3 regions of the Azoarcus sp. CIB genome follow, and region 1 is predicted to be linked to each of the others. Evidence: predicted binding sites of a transcription regulator. Region 1 holds the regulator's gene; each other region holds the start of a gene.
The links. The regulator HrcA, encoded in region 1, represses chaperone genes, less so after heat shock. The targets are predictions, from matches to a motif close to TNTTAGCACTCNNNGNCNNNGAGTGCTAANA.
Positions count from the first base shown of each region.

Region 2: a site for HrcA is predicted at 5,152-5,182, ahead of rpoH (RNA polymerase sigma factor RpoH). Genes of this name have one in related genera too.
Region 3: a site for HrcA is predicted at 3,304-3,334, ahead of groES (co-chaperone GroES). Genes of this name have one in related genera too.

Region 1 covers NZ_CP011072.1:3,376,990-3,386,811, reverse strand. The annotation lists gene AzCIB_RS14990 (serine/threonine protein kinase) at 1-578, shown strand, start outside; gene AzCIB_RS14985 (SPM autocatalytic domain-containing protein) at 598-1,662, opposite strand; gene hemH (ferrochelatase) at 1,863-2,960, opposite strand; gene hrcA (heat-inducible transcriptional repressor HrcA) at 2,991-4,019, opposite strand; gene AzCIB_RS14970 (NAD kinase) at 4,104-4,988, shown strand; gene recN (DNA repair protein RecN) at 5,026-6,690, shown strand; gene fur (ferric iron uptake transcriptional regulator) at 6,717-7,154, opposite strand; gene AzCIB_RS14955 (outer membrane protein assembly factor BamE) at 7,275-7,691, shown strand; gene dapB (4-hydroxy-tetrahydrodipicolinate reductase) at 7,730-8,536, shown strand; gene carA (glutamine-hydrolyzing carbamoyl-phosphate synthase small subunit) at 8,706-9,822, shown strand, end outside.
Region 2 covers NZ_CP011072.1:4,132,898-4,142,719, forward strand. The annotation lists gene AzCIB_RS18460 (XrtA system polysaccharide chain length determinant) at 1-498, opposite strand, end outside; gene AzCIB_RS18465 (XrtA/PEP-CTERM system exopolysaccharide export protein) at 561-1,193, opposite strand; gene AzCIB_RS24305 (N-acyl amino acid synthase FeeM domain-containing protein) at 1,456-2,154, shown strand; gene AzCIB_RS18480 (porin) at 2,257-3,363, opposite strand; gene AzCIB_RS18485 (porin) at 3,686-4,819, opposite strand; gene rpoH (RNA polymerase sigma factor RpoH) at 5,208-6,056, shown strand; gene AzCIB_RS18495 (SCO family protein) at 6,104-6,697, opposite strand; gene cyoE (heme o synthase) at 6,726-7,649, opposite strand; gene AzCIB_RS18505 (COX15/CtaA family protein) at 7,621-8,658, opposite strand; gene AzCIB_RS18510 (redox-active disulfide-containing membrane protein) at 8,655-9,338, opposite strand; gene AzCIB_RS18515 (SURF1 family protein) at 9,316-9,822, opposite strand, start outside.
Region 3 covers NZ_CP011072.1:870,206-880,027, forward strand. The annotation lists gene AzCIB_RS03825 (ABC transporter substrate-binding protein) at 1-1,213, opposite strand, end outside; gene AzCIB_RS03830 (amino acid aminotransferase) at 1,519-2,715, shown strand; partial or broken gene AzCIB_RS23630 (CoA transferase) at 2,896-3,012, opposite strand; gene groES (co-chaperone GroES) at 3,416-3,706, shown strand; gene groL (chaperonin GroEL) at 3,752-5,407, shown strand; gene AzCIB_RS03845 (response regulator transcription factor) at 5,739-6,425, shown strand; gene AzCIB_RS03850 (sensor histidine kinase) at 6,400-7,884, shown strand; gene AzCIB_RS03855 (DUF485 domain-containing protein) at 8,013-8,321, shown strand; gene AzCIB_RS03860 (cation acetate symporter) at 8,318-9,822, shown strand, end outside.

The DNA of each region.
Region 1 (9,822 bases):
ATTCGCGCTACAAGAACGGTGCAGAGTTTGCCAAGGAGCTCTCGGCGGTGCGCTATCAGCTGGTCGACGATACCTTTGTGCCGCCCGACACTAGCCGCTTCTCGCTGCTGCGCAAGCTGGCTTTCTTCACCGAGTTCGATGACATCGAGCTGTGGGAGGTGTTGCGCATTTCGTCGTGGCGCGTCGTCGATGGCGGAACGACGCTGATTCGCGAGGGCGATGCGGACCAGCGCTTCGGCGTTGTCGTCGATGGCGAGGTGGAGGTGTCGGTCGATGGCCGGCGTGTGAGTCGCCGCGGCGTGGGCGAGGTGTTCGGCGAGATCGCGTGGCTCGACAGCGTCCAGCATCGTCACATGACGACGGTCACCTCGGTGAATTCGACGATCTATCTCGAGGTCAACCCTTCCGCGTTGGCGCTCGCAACCGACGAGTTGCGCGAGCTGTTCCGCACGATGCTGGCTACGGTCGCCGTTCGGCGCCTCGGTGAAGCGCTGCGCGAACTCTCGGCAAACGGCGAGCCGGCAATGGCTGGCAAGTTCACCGCCTCGGGGCTCGACCTGCAGCTGGTCGAGGACTGAAGCCCCGGCTCCTGCAGGCCTATATGCTCAGGTCGACCTGGCTGACGGTACCGGTGGTGCCGTCCTCCCGCAGATAGATGCTGGTGGAGCGCATCACGCCAAGCGTGTCGTTCGCTGCTCCGCGCAACTCGAACGGCGTGGCGACCCTCCCCAGGTAGAGTGCGCCGACGGCGGCTTCCGACGCCGTCACGACGCTGCCGGCGCCGTCGGCAGTCGGGGTCCAGATGCGGAGATCGGCAAATTTCGCGTCGGCTTCGTCGATCCAGCCGCTGCCGTCGGTATCGAGCGCTGCCAGTTCGGCGAAGCCGTCGCCGGTTGTCGGCCCGAAAAGTTCGGCGCCGTCGTCGATGCGGCCGTTCAGATTGCGGTCAATGGCGAGGTAGCCGCGACCACCGCCAAGCATCGGCACGTCTTCGGTCTTGCCGTCGGCATCGAGGTCAAAGGCGAAACGCACGTCTGAAAGCTGGGCGGACGTGCCGGCAAAATCGAGCACCAGCGGGTCCTTCACGCGCGCATCGCCAAGACGCACCTGGACGTTCGAGGTTTCGGCATACGCGCGTTCCATCTCCAGTTCCAGATTGAAGCGGATTTCCTGGCCGTCAGTGGTCCTGACAACGCCCGCGGCTTCGAAGCTCGTGTATTCGTATTCCTGAGACACCGAGCGAAAGTCGTACTCGATGCCGAATCCCGCGCGTCGCGGGGCGTCCGCGCGGCGGCCTTCGGCGGGCGGCTGCTCGATGACTGCCGCTGCAGCCTGATCAGCGTGGAAATCGCTTGACTGCAGGGTGTGGATCGCGCGCCCCGTCAGTGCCTCGATCAGGTGCTTGAGGAAGCGGAATCGCGGGTCGAGGCCGTCTTCCCCGGAATCGTTCTCCGCAGCCTCGGCCTCCTGGGCCTCGAGGGCATCCCTGGAAATTTGCACCTCGGGCCGCACGCCCGCGCTTGCGGCGACGCCGATGCCGTTGTTCCGCCCCGCGCTGGCGGGACGTTCGCCGACCCACATCTCGAGCCGCTCCGAGGTCTCGCGGCGACTGAAGGATAGGTGCGAAGCCTGAAGCTGAATGTCTGCCGATGCAATTTTCATGACGGTTCCCTGCGACCCACTCAAGCGCAGGTTTTAACGGCAGATTTCGGAAAAACTTCAGGCCGGTCGCGGCACTTTCCGTACATGCCCCTCGCGCTGGCCCGCTGCGGGCCGCGGTCAGTCGCGGTGATGCCGGAACCGCGCCCGGATGCGGGTGTCCTCCGAGTCGGCGAGCGCGAGTTCGTGTCGCGGATCCATTGTCAGCACGTCGCGCCGGCAACGCGCGCGCGCTGGGCGCTGGCGGCGAGGTCCTGTGGCCCCGCGGGCGGGCGGGTCAACCAGTTGCCGAGGTTGTCGCGCACGATGTCGGTCAGCGCCGTGATCCAGTCGTCACGCTCGTTCAGGCACGGGATGTAGTGGAATTCCTTCCCGCCGCACGACAGGAACGCATGGCGGCATTCCATTGCGATCTCCTCGAGCGTCTCCAGACAGTCCGCCGGAAAGCCCGGACACATCACGTCGACGCGTTCCGTGCCTTGGCGCGCCATCGCTTCGAGCGTTGGCTGGGTGTAGGGTTTGAGCCATTCGGCCTTGCCGAAGCGCGACTGGAAGGTCAGTTGCCAACGGTCGTCCGTCAGTCCGAGTTCCCTGGCGAGCAGGCGTGCCGTCACGTGGCATTCGCAGTGATAGGGGTCGCCGAGGTCGAGCGATCGCCGCGGGATGCCGTGAAAGCTCATGACCAGCTTGTCGCCCTCGCCATTCTTCATCCAGTGGTCGCGCACGCTCTGGGCGAGCGCCGCGATATAGCCCGGGTGGTCGTGGAAACTGCGCACGTAGCGGATTTCGGGCTGGTTGCGCCAGTGCACGAAGCAGTTCGCGACTTCGTCCAGCACGCTTGCGGTCGTGCTGGCGGCAAATTGCGGATACATCGGAACGATCAGGATGCGGTTGCAGCCGTCAGCCTTCATGCGGTTCAGCACGTCCGGCACCGAGGGCGAACCGTAGCGCATCGCCCATTCGACCTGTAGGCCCACGATATCGCGATGGCCAAGGTAGCCTGCAAGCAGCTTCGTCTGACGCTCGGTATGCACCTTCAGCGGTGACCCTTCGTCCATCCAGATCGTCGCGTATTTGGCGGCGGACTTCCGCGGGCGGGTGTTCAGGATGATGCCGTTGAGGATGGGCCACCAGACCGGGGCGGGGATCTCGACAACCCGCGGGTCGGACAGGAACTGCTTGAGGTATGGGCGGACGGCTGCGGCGGTGGGGGCAGCGGGGGAGCCCAGGTTGACGAGCAACACGCCCGTGCGTGCAGGTGTGCCATGCGTCCAGGCGGGTTCGGGCCAGTAACGGGCCATGCTGATCCTTGTGTGATTGCGGCGCGTCGCTCAGTTCGCGTTCGACAGCGCGTTCGAGAGTAGGCGAGCCGTGATGTCGACGATGGGAATCACACGATCATAAGCCATGCGTGTCGGTCCGATCACGCCGACCGAGCCGACGATGCGGCCGTTGACCTCGTAACCCGCAGTCACGACGCTGCAGCCGTCGAGTTGCGCCAGTCCCGATTCGTCACCGATGAAGATCTGCACCCCCTGGGCGCGGTTGGACAGGTCGAGGAGCTGGATGAGTCCGGTCTTCTGCTCGAACAGCTTGAACAACTCGCGCAACCGCGCCATGTTCGACGAAAGGTCCTCGACGTCGAGCAGGTTCGTCTCGCCCGACAGTACGTAGCGGGAGGTGTCGTCCTCGGCCGCAGCGCTGCCGGTTTCGACCGCCGCATTCATCAGTTCGCTCATGTCGCTGCGCAACTGTTTCAGCTCGGCCCGGATGCGCGTACGAATGTCATCGAACCCCAGCCCGGCACAGTGTTCGGTCAGATAGTTCGCCGCTTCGACCAGTTCGGAGGGTGAGTACGAGCGCCGCGTATGGATGATGCGGTTCTGCACGTCGCCTGCCGTGGTGACTATGATCAGCAGGATGCGGTTTTCCGACACGCTGATGAATTCGATCTGGCGGATCTTGATCAGGTCGCGATGCGGCGAAACGACGACTCCTGCAAACTGTGTCAGCTCGGACAGCAGGTGCGACGCAGAGCTGATCAGGCGCTGGGGCTGGTCGGGCTGAAGATGCCCCTTGAGTTCGCGCAATTGCGCCTGTTCCAGCGGCTGAACGGTCAGCAGCGAGTCGACGAAGAAGCGGTAGCCAAGTGCCGTCGGAATGCGCCCGGCCGAAGTGTGGGGGCTCGCGATGAAGCCCATCTCCTCGAGGTCGCTCATCACGTTGCGTACCGTCGCGGGCGACAGCTCGAGCCCCGAGTAGCGCGACAGCGCGCGAGAGCCCACGGGCTGCCCTTCCACGATGTAGCGTTCGATAAGTGTCTTGAGCAGGATCTGGGAGCGCGGGTCGAGCGGTTTCATGACGGTAAGAAGTTATTTCCCCGATTCTATGGAAGTACCGGTGTCTCTGCCAAGGTTCTCGGCGATTGTGGTTTAATCCGCGGCATGAGCCACAGCTTTAATACCATTGCCCTGATCGGCAAGTACCAGAGCCCGGACGTTGCTGGCGCGGTCCTTTCGATCGCCAGTTTCCTGCGTGAAAGGGGGCTCGCCGTATGGATCGAGCAGGGTACGGCAAGTTCCATCGGGCTCGTCGGCGAATTCGCCACGGTGACCTATGACGAGATCGGTGCACAGGCCGATCTCGCGGTGGTGCTCGGGGGCGACGGAACGATGCTGAACACCGCTCGCCGGTTGTCCGAGCATGCCGTCCCGCTCGTTGGCATCAACCAGGGCAGGCTGGGCTTTCTGACCGACATCCCGCGCAAGGAGGCTTTGAGCAAACTCGCCGAAATCCTCGATGGCCGCTATGTCGAAGAGGCGCGCACGATGCTCGACGCCGAAGTCGTCCGCGGCGGGCAGCGGGTGTTTCACACGCTCGCGTTCAACGATGTCGTCGTGAACAAGGGCGATCTCGGTCGCATGATCGAGTTCGATCTGTCGATCGACGGCGAATACGTGTACACGCAGCGTTCGGACGGCATGATCATCACGACTCCGACCGGATCCACCGCATACGCCCTGTCCGCCAACGGGCCGATCCTGCACCCCACGGTCGGCGGCATCGCCCTCGTGCCTCTGTGTCCGCACGCCCTTACCGCCCGCCCGATTACGCTGCCCGACAGCTGCCGGATCGAGATCGAGCTGCTTTCTCCGCACGACGCGCGCATCCATTTCGACGGCCAGACACGGTTCGATGCGCGTGCCGGTGACGTCGTCCGGATCACGCGTTCGCCCAAAGTGGTGCGCTTCCTGCACCCCGAAGGCTACAGTTACTTCGCCATGCTGCGCGGAAAGCTCCACTGGAGCGCCACGCCGCGACTGCCCTGATGGGCCGCCCTCCATTGAGTCTTCACTTGCGACGCCTATGCTCCGCCGTCTGACCATCCGTGATTTCGTGATCGTCGATCGCCTCGAACTCGAATTCCAGACGGGCTTCGGGGCGCTTACGGGGGAGACGGGCGCGGGCAAGTCCATCCTGCTGGACGCACTGGGCCTCGCACTGGGCGGTCGTGCCGATGCCGCTGCGGTGCGTGTCGGTCGCGACAAGGCCGACATTGCCGCCGAATTCGACCTTCCGGCAGACGGCAGCCTGTCGGACTGGCTCGCCGCGCAGGATCTGCCGGCTGATGAGGGCATGGTGATCCTGCGGCGCGTCGTCGAGACTGGGGGGCGATCGCGTGCGTGGATCAACGGCGTGCCGGTGACGCAGGCGCAGTTGCGCGAGGCGGGGGACTGGCTGGCCGACATCCACGGCCAGCATGCGCACCACGCCCTGCTCAGGAGCGATGCCCAGCGTGCGTTGATCGATGCCCATGCCGGTGCTGGCGCGCTTGCGAACGAGGTCGCAGAGCTCTTTCGCGGGTGGCAGCGGGTGGTCGAGCTGCGACGGACGGCCGAGCAGGATTCGGCCGCCTCCGAGCGCGAACGCGAACTGCTCGTGTGGCAGATCGACGAGTTGCGCAACCTGGCTTTCGATGCTGACGAGTGGTCCGAGATCAACCAGGAGCACGCCCGGCTGGCGCATGCAGCGGGCCTCATGGAAGGGGCGGACGAGGCGTTGGCAGCGCTGGGCGAGGGGGAGGCGGCAGTTGCGTCCCTGCTACGCCACATCAGCGTGCGCGTCGACGCGATGGCCGACATTGATCCGGGGCTGGGCGACGTGCGGGACCTGCTCTCCGGGGCAGCGATCCAGGCGGACGAGGCGCTGCACGCGTTGCGCCGCTATCGCGACCGGCTGGATCTCGATCCGCAGCGCCTGGCCGAGATCGAACGCCGAATCGGCGCCGTGACCGATCTCGCGCGCAAATATCGCGTCGATCCCGAGGGCTTGCCGGACTTGCTCGACGACTGGGTGCGGAAGTTCGACGAGCTGGTCGCGCGGGCGGATCCCGTCCATCTTGCCGAGCAGGAAGCGCAGGTCAGGGCGGCCTACGAGCAGGCGGCTTCACGCCTCTCGGCGGCGCGTCGGCCGGCTGCCGAGCGCCTGTCGCATGAGGTCAGCGAGGCGATGCAGACGCTCGCGATGGCGGGTGGCCAGTTTGCAGTAGTGCTCGAGCCTTGTTCGCCGTCAGTGCGTGGTGCCGAAACCGTCGAGTTCCGCGTGGCAGCCAATCCGAGTCAGCCCTTGCGCCCCTTGTCGAAGGTCGCCTCGGGCGGCGAACTGTCGCGCATCGGTCTGGCGATCCAGGTCATGACGAGTCGCGATTCCGCGACGCCGACGCTGATCTTCGACGAAGTCGATGTCGGCATCGGTGGCGGCGTGGCGGAAATTGTCGGCAAGCTCCTGCATCGGCTGGGTCGGGAAAGGCAGGTGCTGTGCGTCACCCATCTTCCTCAGGTCGCTGCATGTGCCGACTGGCAATGGAACATTGCCAAGTCGAATCGCGGTAACGAGGTCGTCAGTGCCGTCACGCCGCTCGAAACCGAAGGCCGGGTCGAAGAAATCGCCCGCATGCTCGGGGGTGTCAACATCACGGACACCACCCGCCGCCATGCGGCGGAAATGCTCGGCGTGAGTGCAGCACCCTAGTCGCCGCGAGTTTCGTCCGAGGGGAGTCAGCCTCCCAGCTTGCGATTCGGGCAATCCTTCCTGAGGCAATCGACGTAGAGGTACAGCGCGTGTTCGCGGACCGCAAAACCACGCTCCTGCGCGATCTGGTTCTGCCGCCGCTCGATTTCCGCGTCAAAGAATTCTTCCACCTTGCCGCATTGCACGCAGACCAGATGGTCGTGATGGCCGCTTTCCTTCAGTTCGAAGACGGCCTTGCCGGATTCGAAATAATGCCGTTCCAGCAGACCCGCCTGCTCGAACTGCGTCAGGACGCGGTAGACGGTGGCAAGTCCGATATCCATGCCTTCCGCCATTAGCAGTCGATACACATCCTCGGCAGTGAGGTGCCGCAGATCCGAAGTCTGGAAGAGATCGAGGATCTTCAGGCGCGGGTAGGTGGCCTTGAGGCCTATATTTTTTAGGTTCTGCGAATTCTCTGACATAGTCGCTCTGTTGGCTTGCAGTTCGCGCGGCAGCGTGGCTGCTGGCTACGTATGATATATTTTTTCGCCTTTGTCTGAAAAAGATACGCCGTTCGGCGCCAACGACCAAGATCCCCATTCATGCGCGTATTGATTCTTCCGGCGGTCGTCGCCGTCGCGGGCCTCGTGGCCGGTTGTTCCCTTACCTCCCTGACCGCTGGGTTGAATCCCCATCGCGTCGACGTACGCCAGGGTAACTACGTCGATCAGGAAATGGTCGCGCGCCTCAAAAAAGGCATGACGCGTGAGCAGGTTCGCTTCGCTCTCGGTACGCCCCTCGTGACCGACGTCTTCCATGCCGATCGCTGGGATTACGTCTATACCTTCCGCCCCGGGCGCGGCGAACCTCAGCACCGCGTGCTCAGCGTCTTCTTTGATGGCGACAAGCTCGACCGGGTTTCCGGTGACGTGCAGTCCGGTGACGCGCCGGCCGCGGCGGCGGCTGCGCAGACCGAGCGTTCCCGCGTGATCGAGATCTCGCCCGCAGCCAAGCAGTAGTAAGACGTTCTCTTGCTGCGCTCACAGGATCTGACTGAATGAATCCCTTACGTATTGCAATTGCAGGCGCGTCCGGTCGCATGGGGCGGATGCTGATCGAGGCCGTGCTGAATGACGGCGAGGTTGTACTCGCCGCAGCGTTCGACCGGGCGGGTACGCCCTTTGTCGGCCGCGATGCCGGTGAGTTGGTCGGCAGCGCCTGCGGCGTCGTGGTGACGGACGACGTCCGTGCCGCAATCGCCGCGGCCGACTGCGTGATCGATTTCACACGTCCGGAAGGGACGCTCGTCCATCTCGACATCGCGCGCGAACTCGGCAAGGCGATGGTGATCGGCACGACCGGCTTCTCTGCGGCGGAAAAGGAGACCATCGTCGCGGTGGCCAAGGATGTCCCCGTGGTGTTCGCCCCGAATATGGCCGTCGGCGTCAATGCCGTGTTCAAGCTCCTTGAGGTGGCCGCCCGTATCCTTGACGAAGGCTACGACGTGGAAGTCATCGAGGCGCATCATCGCTTCAAGGTCGACGCCCCATCCGGCACGGCGCTGCGCATGGGCGAGGTCGTCGCCCGCGAACTCGGGCGGAATCTCGACGAGTGCGCGATCTATGGGCGCGAAGGCGTCACGGGCGAGCGCAAGCCCGAGACGATCGGGTTTTCCACGATCCGCGGTGGCGATGTCGTGGGCGACCATACCGTTCTCTTCGCCGGCATCGGCGAGCGCATCGAAATCACGCACAAATCCGGCAGCCGCATGCCCTACGCGCTCGGCTCCGTCCGTGCGGCGCGTTTCCTGGCCGGGCAAAAAAACGGCTTGTTCGACATGCAGGACGTTCTCGCCCTGCGTTGAGTCGCCGCGGTCGTCCTTCGCCGTCGTTGCCTCGGGCGGCGCCAAACGATACAATTCAGCGGTTTAGATAAGCGGGATTGGCCGATCAGCGGCTCGTCCCGTTTTTTTCACGTTCGGGCAGGCCCGTTGCGCCTGTCCCTGCCTTTTCGGCTGAACTCAGGAGTTTGTCGTGACTGCTTCCCCGCCCGCCCTACTAGCACTCGCCGATGGGACGGTATTTTTCGGCAAGGGAATCGGTGCGGCCGGCAGCACGGTTGGTGAGGTGGTGTTCAACACCTCGATGTCCGGTTATCAGGAAATCCTTACCGACCCGAGCTACTGCCGCCAGATCGTAACGCTGACTTATCCGCACATCGGGAATACCGGCGTGAACCGCGAGGACGTCGAGTCCGGGCGGGTACACGCCGCCGGTCTCGTCATTCGCGACCTGCCCATCCTTCCGTCCAACTTCCGCATGGACCAGACCCTCGACGCCTATCTCAAGGCCGAGAACGTGGTCGCCATTGCCGGCTTGGATACCCGCAAGCTGACGCGCGTGCTGCGCGAGAAGGGCGCCCAGGCTGGTTGCATCGTCACCGCTGCCGAAGGCGCATCGCTCAACGCGGAAGCTGCGATCGCCCAGGCGCGCGCCTTCCCCGGCCTTGCCGGCATGGATCTGGCAAAGGTCGTGAGTGCAGAGCGCACCGTCGAGTGGGCCGAAGGCGAATGGACGCTCGGCGAGGGTTATCAGGCCGAACGGAAGACCCGATTCCACGTCGTCGCCTATGACTTTGGCGTCAAGCGCAACATCCTGCGCATGCTGGCGAGCCGCGGCTGCAGGCTCACCGTCGTGCCCGCGCAGACACCCGCAGCGGAAGTTCTCGCCCTCAATCCGGACGGCATCTTCCTGTCGAACGGCCCTGGCGACCCCGAGCCCTGCGACTACGCGATCGCCGCCATCCGTGAATTCCTCGCCCGCGGCATCCCGACCTTCGGCATCTGCCTCGGCCATCAGCTCATGGCGCTCGCGTCCGGCGCGAAGACCGTGAAGATGAAGTTCGGTCATCACGGCGCGAACCACCCGGTCAAGGACCTCGATACCGGACAGGTGCTCATCACCAGCCAGAACCACGGCTTTGCGGTCGACGCCGACACGCTGCCGGCGAACCTGCGTCCGACCCACGTCTCGCTGTTCGACGGCAGTCTGCAGGGCATGGAGCGCACGGACGTGCCAGCGTTCTGCTTTCAGGGGCACCCCGAGGCAAGCCCCGGTCCGCACGACGTCGCCTACCTGTTCGACCGCTTCA
Region 2 (9,822 bases), 760 kb from region 1:
CGAGCTCGAGTCCTGCTGCTTCCCGACGAGCCCGGACTCGACGAACAGCGACACAAGCGCCTGTACGACCCGGTGTGCGCGCTCCGGCACCTGATCGCGATAGGCCAGCGTGAAAAGGTTGTCCCGCCCCGTACTGCGAATCTCCAGATCGCTCATCAAGGACGTGATTAACGATTCACGCTCGGTTGGCGTACGCGTCGTGATGTCCAGATCGGCCATCGAGATCAGCTTCTCGACATTCGGGCGCGTGATCAGCGTACGGCTAAGGATTGCAACTTGCTGATCGACGTTCGGCTGCACGGCAAGGCCGGACATCAATGGCCGCAGAACGGACTGCGTATCGACGAAGATCCGGGCCGAAGACTCGAAGCGGTCGGGGATCGAATACACGACAACGCCACCCACGACGCCCACCACCCACGTCACGGCGAGCCCCCACCAGCGGAAGCGCCACATTCCGCGCAGGTAGCCGTACAACCGGGTCAGGAGCTCTTCCATGAATCTACCTGTAAGTTCGCGCGACCGGAATCACGTGGATACCGCGGGGAATCGGCAGCAGATCAGAACCAGCTCTGCGGGATGATCAGGACGTCCCCCGGCCGCATCTCGACATTGGCGGAAACATCTCCACGTTTCACGAGATCCTTCAGGCGGACGCTGTACTGTTTGTTCCCCTCGGCCGTGCGCAGGATCGTCGCTGCGTTGCCGTCAGCGAACTCGGTCACTCCCCCGACCTTGATCATCACGTCAAGCAGGGTCATTTTCTGCTGATAGGCGAGCGTCTGCGGCTGTGCAGCTTCACCCACGACGCGGATCTGCTCGCTGTACGGCCCGATGAAGGACGTCACGATCACGGTGACGACCGGCTCGCGAATGAACTTCGAGAGCGCTTTCTCGATATCGCGGGCCAGGGTTGACGCATCCTTGCCCAGAGCCGGCAGATCTTCGACCAGCGGCGTCGTGATCTTCCCGTCCGGACGCACCGGAACGGACATCGAAAGCTCCGGATTCCGCCACACCACGATGTTTATCGCATCGCCCGGCCCGATCACGTAGTTGTATTCGGCTTCCGCGGCACCGGCCGGTGCGGGCGGATAGCTCCATGTGGCACAACCGGCCAGCACCCCGACGAGCAGCGACAGCAAGCACAGCTTGCTGATCCGCGCCCCCAACTTCGATGCACCGAAACTCATGACTGAAGTCTCCCACGTTCGTCGGCGTCGAATAAGCATAGCGAGCCTTTGCACATGCTAGGTGACTTCGGGTGCGTTTCGACAGGAACAATTACACAACCGCTTACAGCACCTCAACTGCCTCGCCGTTAAAGTCCGCACACCTTGGGACAGATAGTTTCCCGCCGCGTATTGACACATCGGAACTTTCACGAAAATGATGAATAGAGCCGCCAGCATTCATGAAACGCGCCCGCAAAGCGCACGCATTCCGAGCGGGCCAATGCACGCCCGTCGCGGCCTGCGCGGAGACGTTCTCCACCCGGAGTTCGCCCTGCGGCGCAATGGCTACCATCTGCGCGTCGTCCCCCCTCACGGCCCCCTCCGCGCGGACGTCGACCGCCTGATTCACCGGATGTACTCGTGGCGAGGATTGACGCCGTACCAGGGACACGACTCCACGGGGCAACCAATCCAGACCACCTTGGTGGCCTGCAAGGGAGATCGACCGTTCGGAACGCTTACGGTAGGCATGGACGTCGGCAAGGGACTTCTCGCCGACACCCTCTACCGTTCGGAGATCGACTCAATGCGCCATCGCGGCGGGCAGGTGTGCGAAGTGACGCGGCTCGCGATGGATCCCGAGCACAGCACCCCGGAAGCGATGGCGGCGATCTTCCACCTCGGCTTCATCATCGCCCGCCTCGTGCATGGCATGACCGACAGCTTCATCGAGGTACACCCGCGCCATACGTCCTACTACCGCCGCACACTGGGTTACCGTGTCGCAGGCCCGCACCTCACCTGTCCCCGCGTCGGCGCGCCCGCTATCCTCATGCATCTGCCGCTTTCGCATGCAGAGCAGCAAGCCCTGCGCTACGGCGGCAGCGCTCAAGCGCACAGCCGAAACCTGTATCAGCTGTTCCTCTCACCGTCGGAACAGCGCACCGTCCTGAACTCGCTGCACCGCCCGCACGCATAACGGCAGCTTGGCCCGGGCTGCGGCATAGCTGCGCCGCGAACGGCACGCGGAAAATGAAACGGGCGCCGAAGCGCCCGTTGCGGTCACACGATCCGGGAAGGATCAGAAGTTGTGACGCAGGCCGACACCGAAGGAGGTGTTGTCCAGGCCCAGATCCGAGCCCAGGAAGCTGTACGCGCCACCGCCGTCATACGCGCCGCCGTTGTCGATCGACACCTTCTGCTTGTCGTTGTCGATCTTGGTCCATTGTGCGTAGACCTTGGTGCGCTTCGACAGGTTGTAGTTGTAACCCAGCGTGAGCTGCTTGGCACCCGTGTCGTCCGTGCTGCTCCAGTCGCGCGCGACGCCGTAGTTCACATGGAACTCATTGGCACCGACCGGCACCATCGCGGCAACACGATAGTGGTTGCGATGGTGGTCGCCGGTCAGACCCGTGATGTCCTGAAGACCACCATTCTCCGACTTGTTACGCTCGAACAGGCCGCCGATAACAACAGCCTTGAAGTCATACACGGCAGCCAGCGCCAGCGCACTGTCCTTGCTCTTCCCTTCGGCGAAGTTGAAGAACTTGTTGGTGCGGGCGTAGCCGAAACCGACGTGCAGCGGGCCATTGTCGTAATTCAAGGTCGCAGAATAGTGCGTCGGGCGGGCGCTGCGATTGAGAGCGACGGAGTCGGTCGCCCGTTCGTTCAGAGCCGAATACTGAGCCTCGAACACGAACCCGCCGCCAAACGTCGGGCTGGCGTAGGCAACCGAATTGCGCAGGTAGAAGTCTTCCGGATCGTAGGCCGGCACCCACAGGAACGCATCCGACGACGTACCGGTGTCGTGGTTCGACATGCCCAGATAGTCGTGCGTCGCGTAGTACAGCGGGCTGGTGATGCGGCCCAGTTTGACCGTACCCAGAGTGTTGCTCTTCAGGCCGACGAAAGTATCGCGACTGGCGAGATTGCCGCCGCCGGCATCGGAGTTGAAGCCGCTTTCGATCTGGAACAGGGCCGACATGCCGCCGCCCAGGTCCTCGTTTCCACGGAACCCGATACGGGAACTGTTGTTGATCATCTTGGTGACGCTATCCTCACCCTGGACCTTGGTCTGTTCCAGCGAGGTATTCAAACGACCGTAGATGGTCACGTTGGATTGCGCCTGGGCGGCGCCCGCGACACCGATGGCGGCCAGCGCGATGGCCAGCTTCTTGACGTTCAGCATTGATTCGACTCCCCACTTGTAATGGATTGATTGTCGGCTTTCCGCATCAAGGCCGGTCCGGAACCCGGGTAGGGACCCGCAGCCACGGCGGAGGCACCGGGCGATTATAGGTGTGCGCACAATGGAAGGAAGTGAAAGCACATCGGTTCGTCACGCAACTGTCGCATCGTTGCAACAACACGAACGCAGCGGACATCGGGCATGCCGGAACACGGCGAAACAGCCCGTTGGCACGAACCGGCTGCCCGCGCGACCATCGGGCACGTAGACGAAAAAACGGGCGCCGAAGCGCCCGTTTTGATCAATTCCGAAAGACTCGGAATTAGAAGGTGTGACGCAGGCCGAGGCCGAAACCCTGCGGATCCTGGCCGGCCGACGAAACGCCGACTTTGCTCAGGTAGAAGTCCGCAGCCGAGCCGCTGTCGTTGTTCAGGCGGGTGTAGTACGCCTTGACCATCGTGCGCTTGCTCAGAGCGTAGGTGTAGCCCAGGGTCCACTGCGAGAACTCGGTGTTGTCGCAAGCGTCGAAGTCGCATGCGTCGCCGTCCAGTTCCTGCGAACGAGCGTACTGCAGATACACAGCCTGGTTGCCGCCGAACTTCTGCTCAGCACCGACCATCCACGCGTTGCGCTTGACTTCGGTGTCGCCAAGGGAGCTCGAAGCTTCATACTTCGCACGATCGTACAGAGCCGACACCGACGTGTTCGACGGGAAGGTGTACTTCGCGGCGATACGGGCGTCCTTCAGCTTGTCGCTGATGCCAGCCACCGGAACGCCCAGAACCGAGGCCGCAGCCTGGGGATCCTGCGCCACGGCATAACCGGCCGAAACGTACAGCGGGCCGTTCTCGTAGGCGGCAGCCAGCTGGTACGACTGCGAGTTGATGCCCTCGCCGTCGTTGATATCGGGCGACTTGCGGTTTTCGCCAGCCGAGTAGGCCAGCTGAGCCGTCAGGCCGCTGAAGTTCGGGGTCGTGTACATCACGGCGTTGTTGATGCGCTCGTCGATACCGGTCTGAGCAACACCACCGATCGTGCCGTAGGTAGCGGCCTGGAAGCCGATACCGGTAGCGGCCGGGTTGAAGTCAACCTTGGCGCCAGCGGCACGCATGATGGTGGTCAGCTTGCCGAGTTGCACCTTACCGAAGCCACCTTCGAGCCCGACGAAGGTGTCGCGGCCAGCCAGGGTGCCGCCACCCGCGTCAGCGGAGAAGGAGCTTTCAACCTGGAACAGCGCCTTCAGGCCATTGCCCAGGTCTTCGGTGCCACGGAAGCCGATCAGCGAGCTGTTCGACGTGACGCGGGTGCGACGATCGACTTCGAACGCATCGCCGCCGCTCGCCTTAACCGACTCGACGGTCACGTCGACGACGCCGTACACGGTGACGTTGGTCTGCGCGAAAACCGGAGCGGACGCCAGGCCAGCGATGGCCAGGGCGATCAGTTTCTTTTGCATGTATTTCTCCTCTAATTGAAGCTGAAGCCGCGGTCGTGACCCCGGCCCGACTTACCTCTCAAGCGAGAAGTTGTCACGATTGTGCGCAACGGGCCGGCTGCGGTGCAAGAATCGTTCGCCCGGAACACCGCAAATGGATAAAAGTTGTTGCATGGGTGCAACAGACGCCAGGCCGTTCAGCCACCTGTACTTGCCGGGCCAAGCCCTGCACCGACCTGAAAGCCACGCCTGGCACGGTTTTCGGACGAGAGACCATCCGGCCCGGATGGCTTGCAGCGGGAATTTCACGTGGACGGCATAGTCGGTCGCGCCGCGCGGGAACTCTTCTCCTCCCTTAGCACTCCGAGTCGCTGAGTGCTAATATCACGCGCATGGAGGATTACCGTACATGAGCCAAGCCCTGTCCTTCCCCGTCCCGTCCGCGGTCGGCAGCATCGATCAGTACATCCAGTCGGTCAATCGCATTCCGATGCTCACGGAGCGCGAGGAGGTCGATCTGGCGACGCGTCTGCGCGACGAAGGGGACGTGGAGGCGGCGCGACGTCTGGTGATGTCGCACCTGCGCCTGGTGGTCGCAATTGCACGCGGCTACCTTGGCTACGGCCTGCCGCATGCCGACCTGATCCAGGAAGGCAACATCGGCCTGATGAAGGCAGTGAAGCGTTTCGACCCGGCGCGCGGCGTGCGGCTGGTCTCGTTCGCAATCCACTGGATCAAGGCCGAGATCCACGAGTACGTGCTGAAGAACTGGCGGCTGGTGAAGATCGCGACGACGAAGGCGCAGCGCAAGCTGTTCTTCAACCTGCGCAGCCTGAAGAAGGATTCGACGACCCTGAGCGGCGACGAGATCCACGCGGTAGCGATGCAGTTGGGGGTGAAGCCGGAGGAAGTCGTCGAGATGGAAACACGCCTGAGCGGGCGCGACATTCCGCTCGAGGGCGACAGCGACGACGATGACGAGCGCTTCGCGCCCATCGCCTACCTGCCGGACCCGCACGCGGAGCCGCTGGAGGTGCTGGAACGCGCCGAGCTCGCGCACCTGCACGACGTCGGATTGCACCAGGCGCTCGCGAGCTTGGACGAGCGCAGCCGCACCATCGTGCAGCGGCGCTGGCTGACGGAAGGCGACAGCGCGACGTTGCACGAGCTCGCGGCGGAGTACGGCGTTTCGGCGGAGCGCATCCGCCAGATCGAGGCGAAGGCGATGCAGAAGATGCGCGGCCTGCTCACGGTCTGAGCAGCTTTCTCCCCCCGTACGCGGACGGCAGCTTCAGGCTGCCGTTTTCATTTCTTGGCCAGCAGGCTGCGGATGTCCGCGACGATGTTGTCGGCGGTCTCGCCATGCTTCACGTACAAGCGAACCCGTCCCGCGGGATCGAAGACGTAGGTTCCCGTCGAGTGGTCCACAGTGTAGTTGTTGCCGGACGTGTCGCCGCTCTTCTGGAAGAAGACGCGGAATTCCTTGGCGACCGCGGTGGTCTGGGCGGCGTCGCCACGCAGTGCGATGAAGCGCGGATCGAACACGGGGACGTATTGCGCGAGGAGTTGCTGCGTGTCGCGCTCGGGGTCGACGGTGACGAACAGGACCTGCAGGCGCTCCGCGTCGGGGCCGAGCTGGCGCATGACCTCGGCCATGGTCGCGAGGTTCGTGGGACACACGTCCGGGCACTGCGTATAGCCGAAGAACAGCATGACGACCTTGCCGCGAAAATCGGCCAGCGTGCGCGGCGTGCCGTTGTGGTCGGACAGCGCGAGTCCCTTGCCGTAGTCGGCGCCGGTGATGTCGGTGGCGCGGAAGGTGGTCGTGGCGGAGGGGTTGGAGCAGGCGGCGAGGGTGGCGACTGCGAGCGTTGCGGCGACGATCAGGGCGCGGAGCATCTTTCCTGGGACCGGGACATGGAGGGGATCAGAAACGCAGGTAATGATCCGCCAGCAGGGCCGCGAAGAGCAAGAACAGATACAGAATGGAGAAGCGGAAGGCGCGTCGTGCGCGGGCGTCGCTGTAGTCGACGTACAGGCGCCATGCGTGCCCGAGGTAGCAGCCGCCGAGCGCGATCGCGGCGATGAGATAGGGGATGCCGCTCATGCGCGTCGCGAACGGCAGCAGCGTGACGCCGAAGAGGATGCATGTATACAGCAGCACCGACAGCCGCGTGAATTCGGGGCCGTGGGTGACCGGCAGCATCGGCAGCCCGGCGCGCGCGTAGTCGGCGCTGCGGTAGAGCGCGAGGGACCAGAAGTGCGGCGGGGTCCACGCGAAGATGATAAGGAAGAGGAGCAGCGCGTCGGCGCTTACGTCGCCGGTGACGGCAGCCCAGCCGAGCACCGGGGGCATGGCGCCGGAGGCGCCGCCGATGACGATGTTTTGCGGCGTGCGCGGCTTGAGGAAGATGGTGTAGACCACCGCGTAGCCGACGAAGGTGGCGAGCGTGAGCCACATCGTCAGCGGATTGACGAGCTGATGCAGGATCAGGAGGCCGCTGCCGCCGAGCGCGCTGGCGAAGGCGAGCGTCTCGCGCGGGGTGAGCTCGCCGCGCGGCAGTGGGCGCCCGCGGGTACGGGTCATGCGCGCGTCGATCTGCGCTTCGATGAGGCAGTTCATCGCCGCGGCGGCACCGGCGACGCACGCGATGCCGACGGTGGCGGCGAGCACGATGGCGGGCGACGGCAGGCCGTCGGGGACGGCGAGGAACATGCCGATGATGGCGCAGAACACGATCAGGGAATTCACCCGCGGCTTCGTCAGCACGTAGAAGGCGTGCAGACGGGCCGTTGCGACGTGGGAATCCTCGACGTGAGAATCAGGCGTAAGAATTTTCGCGGCCCGCATGACCTGCCCTCCTCTGCGCAGCCGTTGCGGGACTGCGGGCCCCGCGCAGGCTGTGGTTGATCCAGACCATCACGATGACGAGTGCCGCAGCGCCGGCGTTGTGCGCAACCGCGAGCGGCAGCGGCAGACTGAGCACGACGTTGGCGATGCCGAGGGCGAGCTGGGCGGCGAGTGCAAGCAGCAGGACGGCAGCGAGACGGCGCGTGACGGAGCGGCGCAGCAGTGCGCCACCGAGCGCGATCAGCGCCATGCCGGCAATGACTGCTCCGACACGATGCGACCAGTGGATGGCGGTGAGTGCCGCCAGCGGGAGCACTTCGCCGTCGGCGGTCATGCCGAGTTCGCGCACGACGTGGAAGGCATTCGCGTAGTCGGCCGGTGGCCACAAACTGCCCTGGCAGGCCGGAAAGTCGGTGCAGGCGAGCGCGGCGTAGTTGGTGCTCGTCCAGCCTCCGAGCGCAATCTGCACCGCGAGCAGTGCGAAGGCCGCACGGGCGAGGACGAGGAGGCGGCGCGGGACCTCGATCCGCGCCGGCGCTTGGGCATGCAAGGCAAGCCAGGCGAGCAGCGCGAGGGTCGTGAGGCCACCGAGGAGGTGGGCCGTGACGATGGCCGGCTTGAGCAGCAGCGTGACGGTCCATTTTCCGAGCAGGCCCTGGAAAATCACGATACCGACTAGGGCTGCGGCGAGCCGCGGGGCGACGCCCGGGGTGCCGCGGCGGCGCCAGGCGAGGAACGCGATGACGAGGATGAGCAGGCCGAGGGCGGCGGCGAGGTAGCGGTGGATCATCTCCTTCCACGCCTTCGGGAGGCTGACCGGTCCGCGCGGGTCGGCGGCGTGGGTTTCGCGGATCGCGTCGGCGGCGTGGTGCGGGCTGAGCTGGCCGTAGCAGCCCGGCCAGTCGGGGCAGCCGAGGCCGGCGTCGGACAGGCGGACGTAGGCGCCGAAGACGACGACAAGGGTCGTGAGCGCGAGTGCGAGGAGAATCAGGCGGCGGTAGGTGGTCATCGTGCGGTGCGATCGTCGGTGACGGGGGTCGAACGCGCCGGGGGAGTCGTCTGCGCCCGCCCGAGCGCGGAATACTTGAGCAGGCGCTGCAGGTCCTTGATGACGCGGCGCGGCTCGGCGTTCTCGGGGAAGCGCATGATCACGCTGCCACGCGGATCGACCAGATAGACGTGACGCCCCCGCTCGGCGGCAGGCAAACGTGCGAGCCATGCGGGTTCGGCGCGGGCAAGGCGCAGCCCGTCGTGGGCCGCGAGCAGTTCGGCAGCCGGCATCGCGGCGTCGGAGACCAGCCACAGGCGCGCGACGCGCTCCATCTCTTCGCCCTGCGCGAGACGGGACTGGCGCATCAGGTACAGGGCATCCGCACAGGCGCGCTCGCAGGTGGCGGATGCAGCGAGCAGCAGGGTCCAACGGCCCTCGAGTTCCTTGCGCGCGAGATCCGGCTGGCCAGCGACGCCCGGCAGCACCGCGTCGGGCAGGGACGCGGGCACGAGCAGTTCGCCGTAGTTGGCCCGCCCTTCCGGCTGCCAGACGTAATAGGCGAAATAGGAGGCGAGGACGGGCAGCACGCAGACGAAGGCGAGCAGCGCGAGCGTGCGGCGTCCGGTGCGGGTGCGCGCGACGGCGTTCGGCGCGGGTGCGGGTGCAGGCGAGGGCTCAGAGAGGCTGGCGCTGGTCATGCCGGGGACTCCGAAAAGCGTTCCACAGGTAGCACAGGGTGAGCGCCGTCGCGAGGGCTGCGAGGGCGTACCACTGGAGGGCGTAGCCGCGGTGGCGCTCGATGCCGGCATCGGGGTCGGGCCAGCTGCGGATCAGGCCGTCGTCGGCGGGGCTGGTCTGCTGCACGTAGAAGTCGGCCACCGGCAGTCGCGTTTCGCTGCGGTAGCGGGCGAGATCGAGCACCTGCCAGACGCTGCCCGAGGGGGCGTCGGCGGCGAGCATGAAGGGTTTTTCTTCGGGATGGCGCACGCGGCCGGTGACGACGGTCGCGCCGGGCGGGTTGGCGATCCGGGGGGGCGGTTGCGAGCGGTCGGCACCGGCCCCGATCCAGCCGCGGTTGACCAGCACGACGGCCCCCTGCCCTGTGAGTTGCAGCGGCGTGAAGACGTGGTAGCCCGCGCGCCCCGCGTGAACGCGGTTGTCGATCAGGATGCTGCGCCCGGG
Region 3 (9,822 bases), 2.5 Mb from region 1:
CCGGCGTGTAGATCTTGTGGATGCGCGCGTCGCGCAGGTGGTTCCAGCGATACGGGTCGGCAAATCCACCCGCCACGCCGATCGAGCGCGTCGATACGTCGGCGTCGGTCAGCCACATCGCGTACAGGAAGGCGAGGCGCGCATTGCGCGCCGACTGCGGAATCACGAGGTTGTTACCGTAGATCAGCGTGTTCTGACGCACGATGCGGTTATCTACGCGCGTGCCGGGCAGCGGGACCGCTGCGAACTTGCCGCGCACCGCCGAGCCTTCCGAGTTGAACATGCGCGCACCGGCGATGGTGTTCATCGTCGCGAAGGCCTTGCCCTGGGCAAACTGCGGCAGCGTGAAGTTGTAGTTCCGGCCCGGATCGGTGATGCCTGGCGGCGAGTATTTCACCAGCGCGACGTAGTTTTCCGTTGCGGCGATGGCGCCCGGGGTGTTGAGACGCGGCCGCATCTGCTCGTCGAACAGCTCCGCGTGCGGTGCGACGGACGACAGGAAGCGCGGCATCCAGAACATCCAGGCGCCTTCCTCGTCGCGCTCCTCGGCCGCTCCGTAAAGGCCCTGCGTCGGACGGTGGAAGAAGCGCACCAGATCCTCGTACTCCGTCCAGGTCTTCGGCGGCGCGAGCGGGCGCCCGTGGAGCTTGCGGAAGGCTGCCCGTTCCTGCGCGTCTTCCATCAGGTCGCGCCGCAGGTACAGCAGCACCACATCGCCGTCGGCCGGAATGGCGACGGTGCGCTCGCCGGCCTTCGACTGCAGTTCCGGGCGGATGTACCCGTCGCTGACGTTGTCGTCGAAGCGGTAGCCGTATTCGGCCATGAGCGGCCCGATGTCGGTGATCAACCCGTCCGCCAGCAGGTCGGGATACTCGTGGTTGCGCGCCACGAAGATGTCGATGTCGGGGGTGCTGCGCAGCGTCTCGCGGATCGGCTGCTGCGGCACGATGTGCACGTCGAGCACGATGCCGGTCAGGCTCTCCCACTCCTTCTGCAGCGCCAGGTCGGTGCCGAGGAATGCATTGACGTTGCCCTGCTTGAACCCCAGGGTGAGCCGGGAGCCCGCAGGGATCTGGCCCGAGGCGACCAGCTTGCGCACGGCGGCCACCGCCTTGTAGGCCTGCTCGCCGGCCGATGCAGCGGGGGCGACGAGTGCACCGGCTGCGCACAGGGCAGCCGCGAGCAGCGGGACAAGGAATGTTCTTGAAGGCATGGCGGGTTGCATCCGTCCGTATGGCTATAACCTAAGGCGTATTCGCAATATTGTCACACAAAGTTACTAATTCCATGTCGCAGGGATGGTTACCACACGCTCGGCGGCACTCCGTGGCGCGGGCGATCATCACTGCCCATATTATCCCGCATGCCCCCCCCGAGCGATGCCTGGCCGGTCCGATGGGCGACGCGCGGACCCGATCAGATACACTCCCGTACTTGCACGCCTGCGCGCGCCGTGTCGCTTCGGCGCCGCCGCGAGCGACCGTTCAACCCGACCGATTACCGCGGAGCCGCTTGCCCATGTTCGAACACGTCGACGCCTATCCCGGCGACCCCATCCTCACCCTCGTCGAAACCTTCATGCACGACCCGCGTGCGCAGAAGGTCAATCTCGGCATCGGCCTGTACTACGACGAAGAAGGCCGCATTCCGCTGCTCGGCTCCGTGCGCAAGGCCGAGGTCGCACTTGCCGCGACCCCGCTGCCGCGCTCCTACCTGCCGATGGAAGGCGCGGCCGACTACCGCGCCGCCGTGCAGCGCCTGCTGTTCGGCCCGGAACATGCCGCGCTCAAGGCCGGGCGCATCGCCACGATCCAGACCATCGGCGGCTCGGGCGCGCTCAAGGTCGGTGCCGACCTCCTCAAGCGCTACTTCCCCGCCAGCGAGGTGTGGGTCAGCGACCCGACCTGGGATAACCACCGCTCGATCTTCGAGGGCGCCGGCATCGCGGTGCATGACTACCCCTACTACGACGCGGCCACCGGCGGTGTGCGCTTCGCCGACATGCTCGCGACGCTGAAGACCCTGCCGGCGCGCGCCATCGTGCTGCTGCATCCGTGCTGCCACAACCCGACCGGTGTCGATCTGTCGCAGGAGCAGTGGCGCGAAGTCATCGCCGTCGCGAAGGAACGCAATCTCATCCCCTTCCTCGATATCGCCTACCAGGGCTTCGGCGACAGCCTCGACGACGACGCCTTCGCCATCCGCGCGCTTGCCGATGCCGGCGTGAGCTTCCTCGTCAGCAACTCCTTCTCGAAGAACCTCTCGTTCTACGGCGAACGCTGCGGCGGCCTCTCCATCGTGTGCAAGGACGCCGAGGAGGCCTCGCGCGTGCTCGGGCAGATGAAATTCACCGTGCGCCGCAACTACTCCAGCCCCCCCTTCCACGGCGGGCGCGTCACCGCGATGGTGATGGACGACCCCGCGCTGTACGGCGAATGGACCGGCGAGGTCGACGCGATGCGCGACCGCATCCGTGCGATGCGGCGGGAGCTCCACGAAGTGATCACTGCGCGCGTGCCCGGGCGCGACTTCAGCTACTTCATCAAGCAGCGCGGCATGTTCAGCTATACGGGCCTGAGCCCCGAGCAGGTCGACCGCCTGCGCGAGGAGTTCGCCGTGTACCTCGTGCGCTCCGGCCGCATGTGCGTCGCCGGCCTCAACACCCGAAACGTCGCGTACGTCGCTGAAGCGATGGCTGCGGTCCTCAAGGACTGAGGCCGCGCCGCCTCCCCCGATCCGCCGGGGGAGGGCGCCGGGCAGTTGCGGCCGGCCTGGCTGGCCGTTCCGCATTGGTCGCAAAACGTGGGTTGCCGGCCAGCGCAGCGAGGATCGCGTTCGCGGCGTACAGCCCGGTGAGTCAGCGCCGTGCTCGTCCTTCAGCCACGGCGGCCCCTAAGTGCGGGTGTCGTATCCCGAGCCGGGGTGTTCGACTTTGATCACGTCGGCACCCAGATCGGCGAGCATCTGGCTGCACGAGGGGCCTGCCAGGATGTGCCAAAGAGCGTTTGCCATGCCCGGCCTCGACATGCGGGACACCCCCGGTCCACGCCGTGGCCGGAATGTGTCGTGTGAAAAATTGTGAGCTGCAGGCGCTAAGGCGAAGCAGCGGCCCGGTCACGTGCCGGGGCGCGGGAGTTCACGACGATTCCGCCGTCGGCGCTTCACGTCCGGGATCTGCCCAGGGTTCATGCTATGAAACACGGCGAAGCGGAGCAAACGACATCTTCGAAGGGATTCGTGCGCCTTTGGCACTTCGAGATTTATCGTCGGGCCGCACTTGAAATACCAAAAGTGCGTCCCTATTATTAGCACTCGTTGGCAATGAGTGCTAACGGTCCCGGGGAACCCCCGCGGCCACAGCGAATTTTCCAGACGGGCCATGCCCGTGCTCGATGTGATAACAAGGAGTGACTCAATGAAAATCCGTCCCTTGCATGATCGCGTGATCGTCAAGCGCCTCGAAGCCGAACGCAAAACCGCCAGCGGCATCGTGATCCCCGACTCGGCCGGCGAGAAGCCCGATCAGGGCGAAGTGCTGGCCGTCGGCAACGGCAAGATCCTCGACGACGGCAAGGTTCGTCCGATGGCCGTCAAGGTTGGCGACAAGGTCCTGTTCGGCAAGTACGCCGGCCAGACCGTCAAGGTCGAAGGCGACGAGCTGCTCGTCATGCGCGAAGAAGACATCATGGGTGTCGTCGAGGCCTGAGTGCCCCGGTCGGACCGATCCAAAGAATTCAAGGAGCAATGAAGAATGGCTGCAAAAGAAGTCAAGTTTGGTGATTCCGCCCGCGACCGCATGGTTGCCGGTGTCAACGTCCTGGCCAACGCCGTCAAGGTGACCCTCGGCCCGAAGGGCCGCAACGTCGTGCTCGAGCGCTCGTTCGGCGCCCCGACGGTGACCAAGGACGGCGTGTCCGTCGCCAAGGAAATCGAACTGAAGGACAAGTTCGAGAACATGGGCGCGCAGATGGTCAAGGAAGTCGCTTCCAAGACCTCCGACATCGCCGGTGACGGTACCACCACCGCGACCGTGCTGGCCCAGTCGATCGTCCGCGAAGGCATGAAGTACGTCGCCGCCGGCATGAACCCGATGGACCTGAAGCGCGGCATCGACAAGGCTGTCATCGCCACCATCGAAGAGCTCAAGAAGCTGTCGAAGCCCTGCTCGACGAACAAGGAAATCGCCCAGGTCGGTTCGATCTCCGCGAACTCGGACTCGGATATCGGCGAGATCATCGCCCGCGCGATGGACAAGGTTGGCAAGGAAGGCGTCATCACCGTCGAAGACGGCAAGAGCCTGAACAACGAGCTGGACGTCGTCGAAGGCATGCAGTTCGACCGCGGCTACCTGTCGCCCTACTTCATCAACAACCCGGACAAGCAGGTTGCCATCCTCGACAACCCCTTCGTCCTGCTGTTCGACAAGAAGATCTCGAACATCCGTGACCTGCTGCCGGTGCTGGAACAGGTTGCCAAGGCCGGCCGTCCGCTGCTGATCGTTGCCGAAGACGTCGATGGCGAAGCGCTGGCCACCCTGGTCGTGAACAACATCCGTGGCATCCTGAAGACCTGCGCCGTCAAGGCTCCGGGCTTCGGCGACCGCCGCAAGGCCATGCTGGAAGACATCGCCGTGCTGACCGGCGGCCAGGTCATCGCCGAAGAAGTCGGCCTGACCCTCGAGAAGGCTGCCCTGACCGACCTCGGTCAGGCCAAGCGCATCGAAATCGGCAAGGAAAACACCATCCTCATCGACGGCGCCGGCCAGACCGACCGCATCGAAGCGCGCGTCAAGCAGATCCGCGTGCAGATCGAGGAGGCCACCTCCGACTACGACCGTGAAAAGCTGCAGGAACGCGTGGCCAAGCTGGCCGGCGGTGTGGCAGTCATCAAGGTCGGTGCTGCGACCGAAGTCGAAATGAAGGAAAAGAAGGCCCGCGTCGAAGACGCGCTGCACGCGACCCGCGCTGCGGTCGAAGAAGGCATCGTCCCCGGCGGCGGTGTTGCGCTGCTGCGTGCCCGTGTCAGCCTGGCCAGCCTGAAGGGTGACAACCACGACCAGGACGCCGGCATCAAGATCGTGCTGCGCGCGATGGAGCAGCCGCTGCGCGAGATCGTCGCCAACGCCGGTGACGAACCCTCCGTGGTGGTGAACAAGGTTGTCGAAGGTTCGGGCAACTTCGGCTACAACGCTGCTACCGGCGAGTACGGCGACATGGTCGAGATGGGCGTGCTGGATCCGACCAAGGTCACCCGCACCGCGCTGCAGAATGCCGCCTCCGTGGCCAGCCTGATGCTCACCACCGACTGCATGGTTGGCGAGGCGGCTGAAGACAAGCCGTCGATGGGCGCCGGCATGGGTGGTATGGGCGGCATGGGTGGTATGGGCGGCATGGACATGGGCATGTAATGTCCCTGAGGTCCGACTGAGGCCCGCCTCAGTCAGGCCTCATGTACCCAGGCATTCGTGCCCGGCACAACGGCCCCGCTTCGGCGGGGCCGTTGTGCTTTCTGGCGGACGCCATGCGCGCAAGAACGGGCCTCGATGCGCGGTGGCGCTCGAAGCATGTGATAATCGGGGGGACGGACAAAAAAGGCGGTCGGGAGTTTCCGGAGAATTCTGTCGGAAGCTCCCGGGAGTGGGCGCGCTGGCGGCGCGGCCATTCCTCTGACCGGGTAAAGGAGAACAGCGGGTGTAAATCTAGGCGCGCCCGCTTACATGTAACTTACATCCTGATTCCATGCGGATTCTGCTTGCGGAAGATGATTCCGTCATTGCCGACGGCTTGTGCCGTGCCCTCAGGCGTGGCGGTTTTGCGGTCGATCACGTGGCTTCCGGCGCCGAGGCCGATACTGCGCTGGCATCGCAGCCCTACGATCTGGTGATCCTCGACCTGGGCCTGCCGCGCCTGCCCGGTATCGAGGTCCTGAAGCGCCTGCGTGCGCGCAAGTCGACCATTCCGGTCCTGATTCTCACCGCCCAGGACGGCGTCGAGGATCGCGTGCGCGGCCTCGATGCCGGCGCGGACGACTACCTCACGAAGCCCTTCGCGTTGCCGGAACTGGAGGCGCGCGTACGCGCGCTTACCCGTCGCGGCACCGGCCAGGCGCGCTGCATCGAGGTCGGCAGTCTCTCCTACGATCAGGCTGACCACGTCGTGAAGATCAACGGCCAGGTGGTCGAATTCTCCGCGCGCGAGATCGGCCTGCTGGAAGTATTCGTCCTGCGGGTGGGGCGCCTCGTCAGCAAGGACCAGCTCGTCGATCACCTGTGCGGCTGGGGCGAGGAAGTCTCCAGCAACGCGATCGAGGTGTACGTTCACCGCCTGCGCAAGAAGCTCGAAGACAGTGGCGTGCGCATCGTGACGGTACGCGGGCTGGGGTACTGCCTGGAAACGGTGGATGCTGGCCAGGCGGCGAAAGCCTGACAAGACGGCGGCGGGCGCACGCTCGCCGGCGCAGCCGAACTCGCTGTTCGGCGAGATCCTCGACTGGATGCTCGCGCCGCTGCTGTTCCTGTGGCCGATCTCCATCATCGTCACGCACAACGTCGCCGACAACATCGCCAACCAGCCGTATGACCGCGCGCTCGCCGACAGTGTGCGCGCCTTGGCGCGCCTGGTCTCGGTGGAGGAGGGGGGCAAGGTCGCGGTGCATTTCCCCGCGCCGCCGCGGGCGCTGTTCCGAGCCGACCAGGATGACGTCGTCTACTATCAGGTCGCGCACGAGGGGGGCGACCTCATCACCGGGGATCGCGAAATCGGCGGGGCGTCGGCGCCCCCGATCCTGATTCCCGAGGACGTGCTGTACCGTGATGACGTCATTCATGGCGAGGAAGTGCGTATCGCGTACCAGTTCCTGCGTCCCTGGCCCGAACCCGTCAGTCCCCTTGTGCTCGTTCAGGTCGCCGAAACCCGCAACAAGCGCAGCGACCTCGCCTCGCGCGTCGTCACGGGCGTGCTGCTGCCGCAGTTTGCCATCATCCCGCTCGCGGTCGTGCTGGTGTGGGTGGGGCTCACGCGCGGCATCGCGCCGCTCAACCGCCTGCAGAGCCTGATCCGCCGCCGTCGTCCCACGGATCTCTCGCCGATCGCGGCAGCGAGCGTACCCGAGGAAGTCCGCCCGCTGATCGTCGCCTTCAACGACATGATGGCCCGCCTCGAGCAAAACCTTCAGGCCCAGCAGCGCTTCATCGCCGACGCCGCGCACCAGATGCGCACGCCGCTTACCGGGCTGCGCATGCAGACCGAACTCGCGCTGCAGGAATCCGATCCTGTCATGCTGCGCGAGTCGCTGTCGCGCATCGCCCAGAGCACGGAGCGCGCGAGCCACCTGATCAACCAGCTGCTGTCGCTCGCACGCGCCGAGGCGAGCTTCGAGAAGCTTTATGCGGTGGAAACTATTGATCTGCGTGCGCTGGTGCGGGACGTCGCGCTGGATCTGTTTCCCCGCGCCCAGGCAAAGAACATCGACCTCGGCGTGGAGGGGGGCTCGGACCCCCTGACGGTCGAGGGCAACCCGGTGCTGCTGCGCGAGATGATCAAGAATCTCGTCGACAACGCGATCAAGTACACGCCCGCGGGCGGCAGCGTCACAGCGAACACGCGTTACGCCGGCGCGCCGATTCTGGAGGTCGAGGATACCGGCGTCGGTATACCCGAAGCCGACCGCGAGCGCGTGTTCGAGCGCTTCTACCGGGTGCTCGGAAGCGGCGAGGACGGTTCCGGCCTGGGGCTGCCGATCGTGCGCGAGATTGCCGAGCTGCATCGTGCGACCGTCACCCTCAATCCCAATTCAGGTGGGCGGGGTACGTTGGTGCAGGTCGTCTTCCCGCGCGGTCATGTCCCGCCGCCGATCCAGGTGTACGGTGATTTCCCGCTCGGTTAGGCGGGACGGCCGGCCTTGCGGTCGGATGCTCTCCTGTAAGCGCGCGTAAGGGCGTCGTAAGTCTCCCGCTTTAAGGTTGCGGCAACCGGAGAAAATTCCCGGCTGACCACCGCTTTAAGGAGGGAGACATGCAAAACGATATGGTGACAAGAATCGTCGCCAACCCGAAGTACCAGAAGCTCGTGAGCGCCCGCTCGTCGTTCGGCTGGATTCTGACGGCGATCATGATGGTCGTGTATTACGGCTATATCGCAGTCATCGCGTTCAACAAGGACCTGTTCGCACAGCGCCTCGGCGACGGCGTCATGACCGTGGGTATTCCCGTCGGTCTCGGCGTGATCGTGTTTACGGTCATCATCACCGGCCTCTATGTCCGTCGCGCGAACTCCGAGTTCGACGCGCTGACCCGGGACATCGTCAAGGAGAGCAGCAAATGAGCGGCCGCTTCATGAAATACGGCGGCGGGCTCGCGCTCGCCCTGGTAGCGGGCGCCGCACTGGCGGCGGGCGCTGACCTCGGTCAGGCCGAGAAGCAGGCGACCAACTGGACCGCGATCCTCATGTTCGCGGCGTTCGTGGCCGGCACGCTGTGGATCACCAAGTGGGCTGCAGCCAAGACCAAGTCGGCGGCCGACTTCTACACCGCCGGCGGCGGCATCACCGGCTTCCAGAACGGTCTGGCGATCGCCGGCGACTACATGTCGGCCGCGTCCTTCCTCGGTATTTCCGCCGCGGTCATGGCCAACGGCTACGACGGCCTGATCTACTCGATCGGCTTCCTCGTCGGCTGGCCCGTGATCACCTTCCTGATGGCTGAACGCCTGCGCAACCTCGGCAAGTTCACCTTCGCCGACGTCGCGGCGTACCGCTTCAAGCAGACCCCGATCCGCGCCTTTGCGGCCTCGGGTACGCTGGTCGTCGTGGCCTTCTACCTGATCGCGCAGATGGTCGGCGCCGGCCAGCTGATCAAGTTGCTGTTCGGCCTCGAGTACTGGATGGCGGTCGTCATCGTCGGTGCGCTGATGATGGTGTACGTGCTGTTCGGCGGCATGACCGCAACCACCTGGGTGCAGATCATCAAGGCCTGCCTGCTGCTCGCCGGCGCGTCCTTCATGGCCTTCATGGTGCTGCTGTCCTACGGCTTCTCGCCGGAAGCGCTGTTCGCCGACGCGGTGCGCGTCAAGGCCGGCGTGGCAGCCGCTGCAGGCAAGACTCCCGAAGAGGCCGGCATTCTCGGTCAGGCGATCATGGGACCGGGCTCCTTCATCAAGGATCCGATCTCCGCGATTTCCTTCGGCATGGCGCTGATGTTCGGTACGGCTGGCCTGCCGCACATCCTGATGCGCTTCTTCACCGTGCCGGATGCCAAGGAAGCACGCAAGTCGGTGTTCTGGGCGACCACCTGGATCGGCTACTTCTACATCCTCACCTTCATCATCGGCTTCGGCGCGATCGTGCTGGTCTCGACCAACCCGCAGTTCCTCGATGCGAAGGGCCTGATCGGCGGCAGCAACATGGCCGCTATCCACCTCGCCAACGCGGTCGGCGGCAACGTGTTCCTCGGCTTCATCTCCGCGGTTGCGTTTGCAACGATCCTGGCGGTGGTTGCCGGTCTCACGCTATCGGGCGCTTCGGCGGTGTCGCATGACCTCTACGCCACGGTGTTCAAGCACGGCAATGCCGACTCCGCGTCCGAACTGCGCGTCTCGCGCATGACGACGGTGGCGCTGGGCATCATCGCGGTCGTCCTCGGCATCGCGTTCGAGAAGCAGAACATCGCCTTCATGGTGTCGTTGGCCTTCGCGATTGCGGCTTCGGCCAACTTCCCGGTGCTGTTCATGTCGGTGTTGTGGAAGGACTGCACGACCCGCGGCGCGTGCTGGGGCGGTTTCCTCGGCCTGACTACCGCGGTGGTGCTGACGGTCGTGTCGCCGTCGGT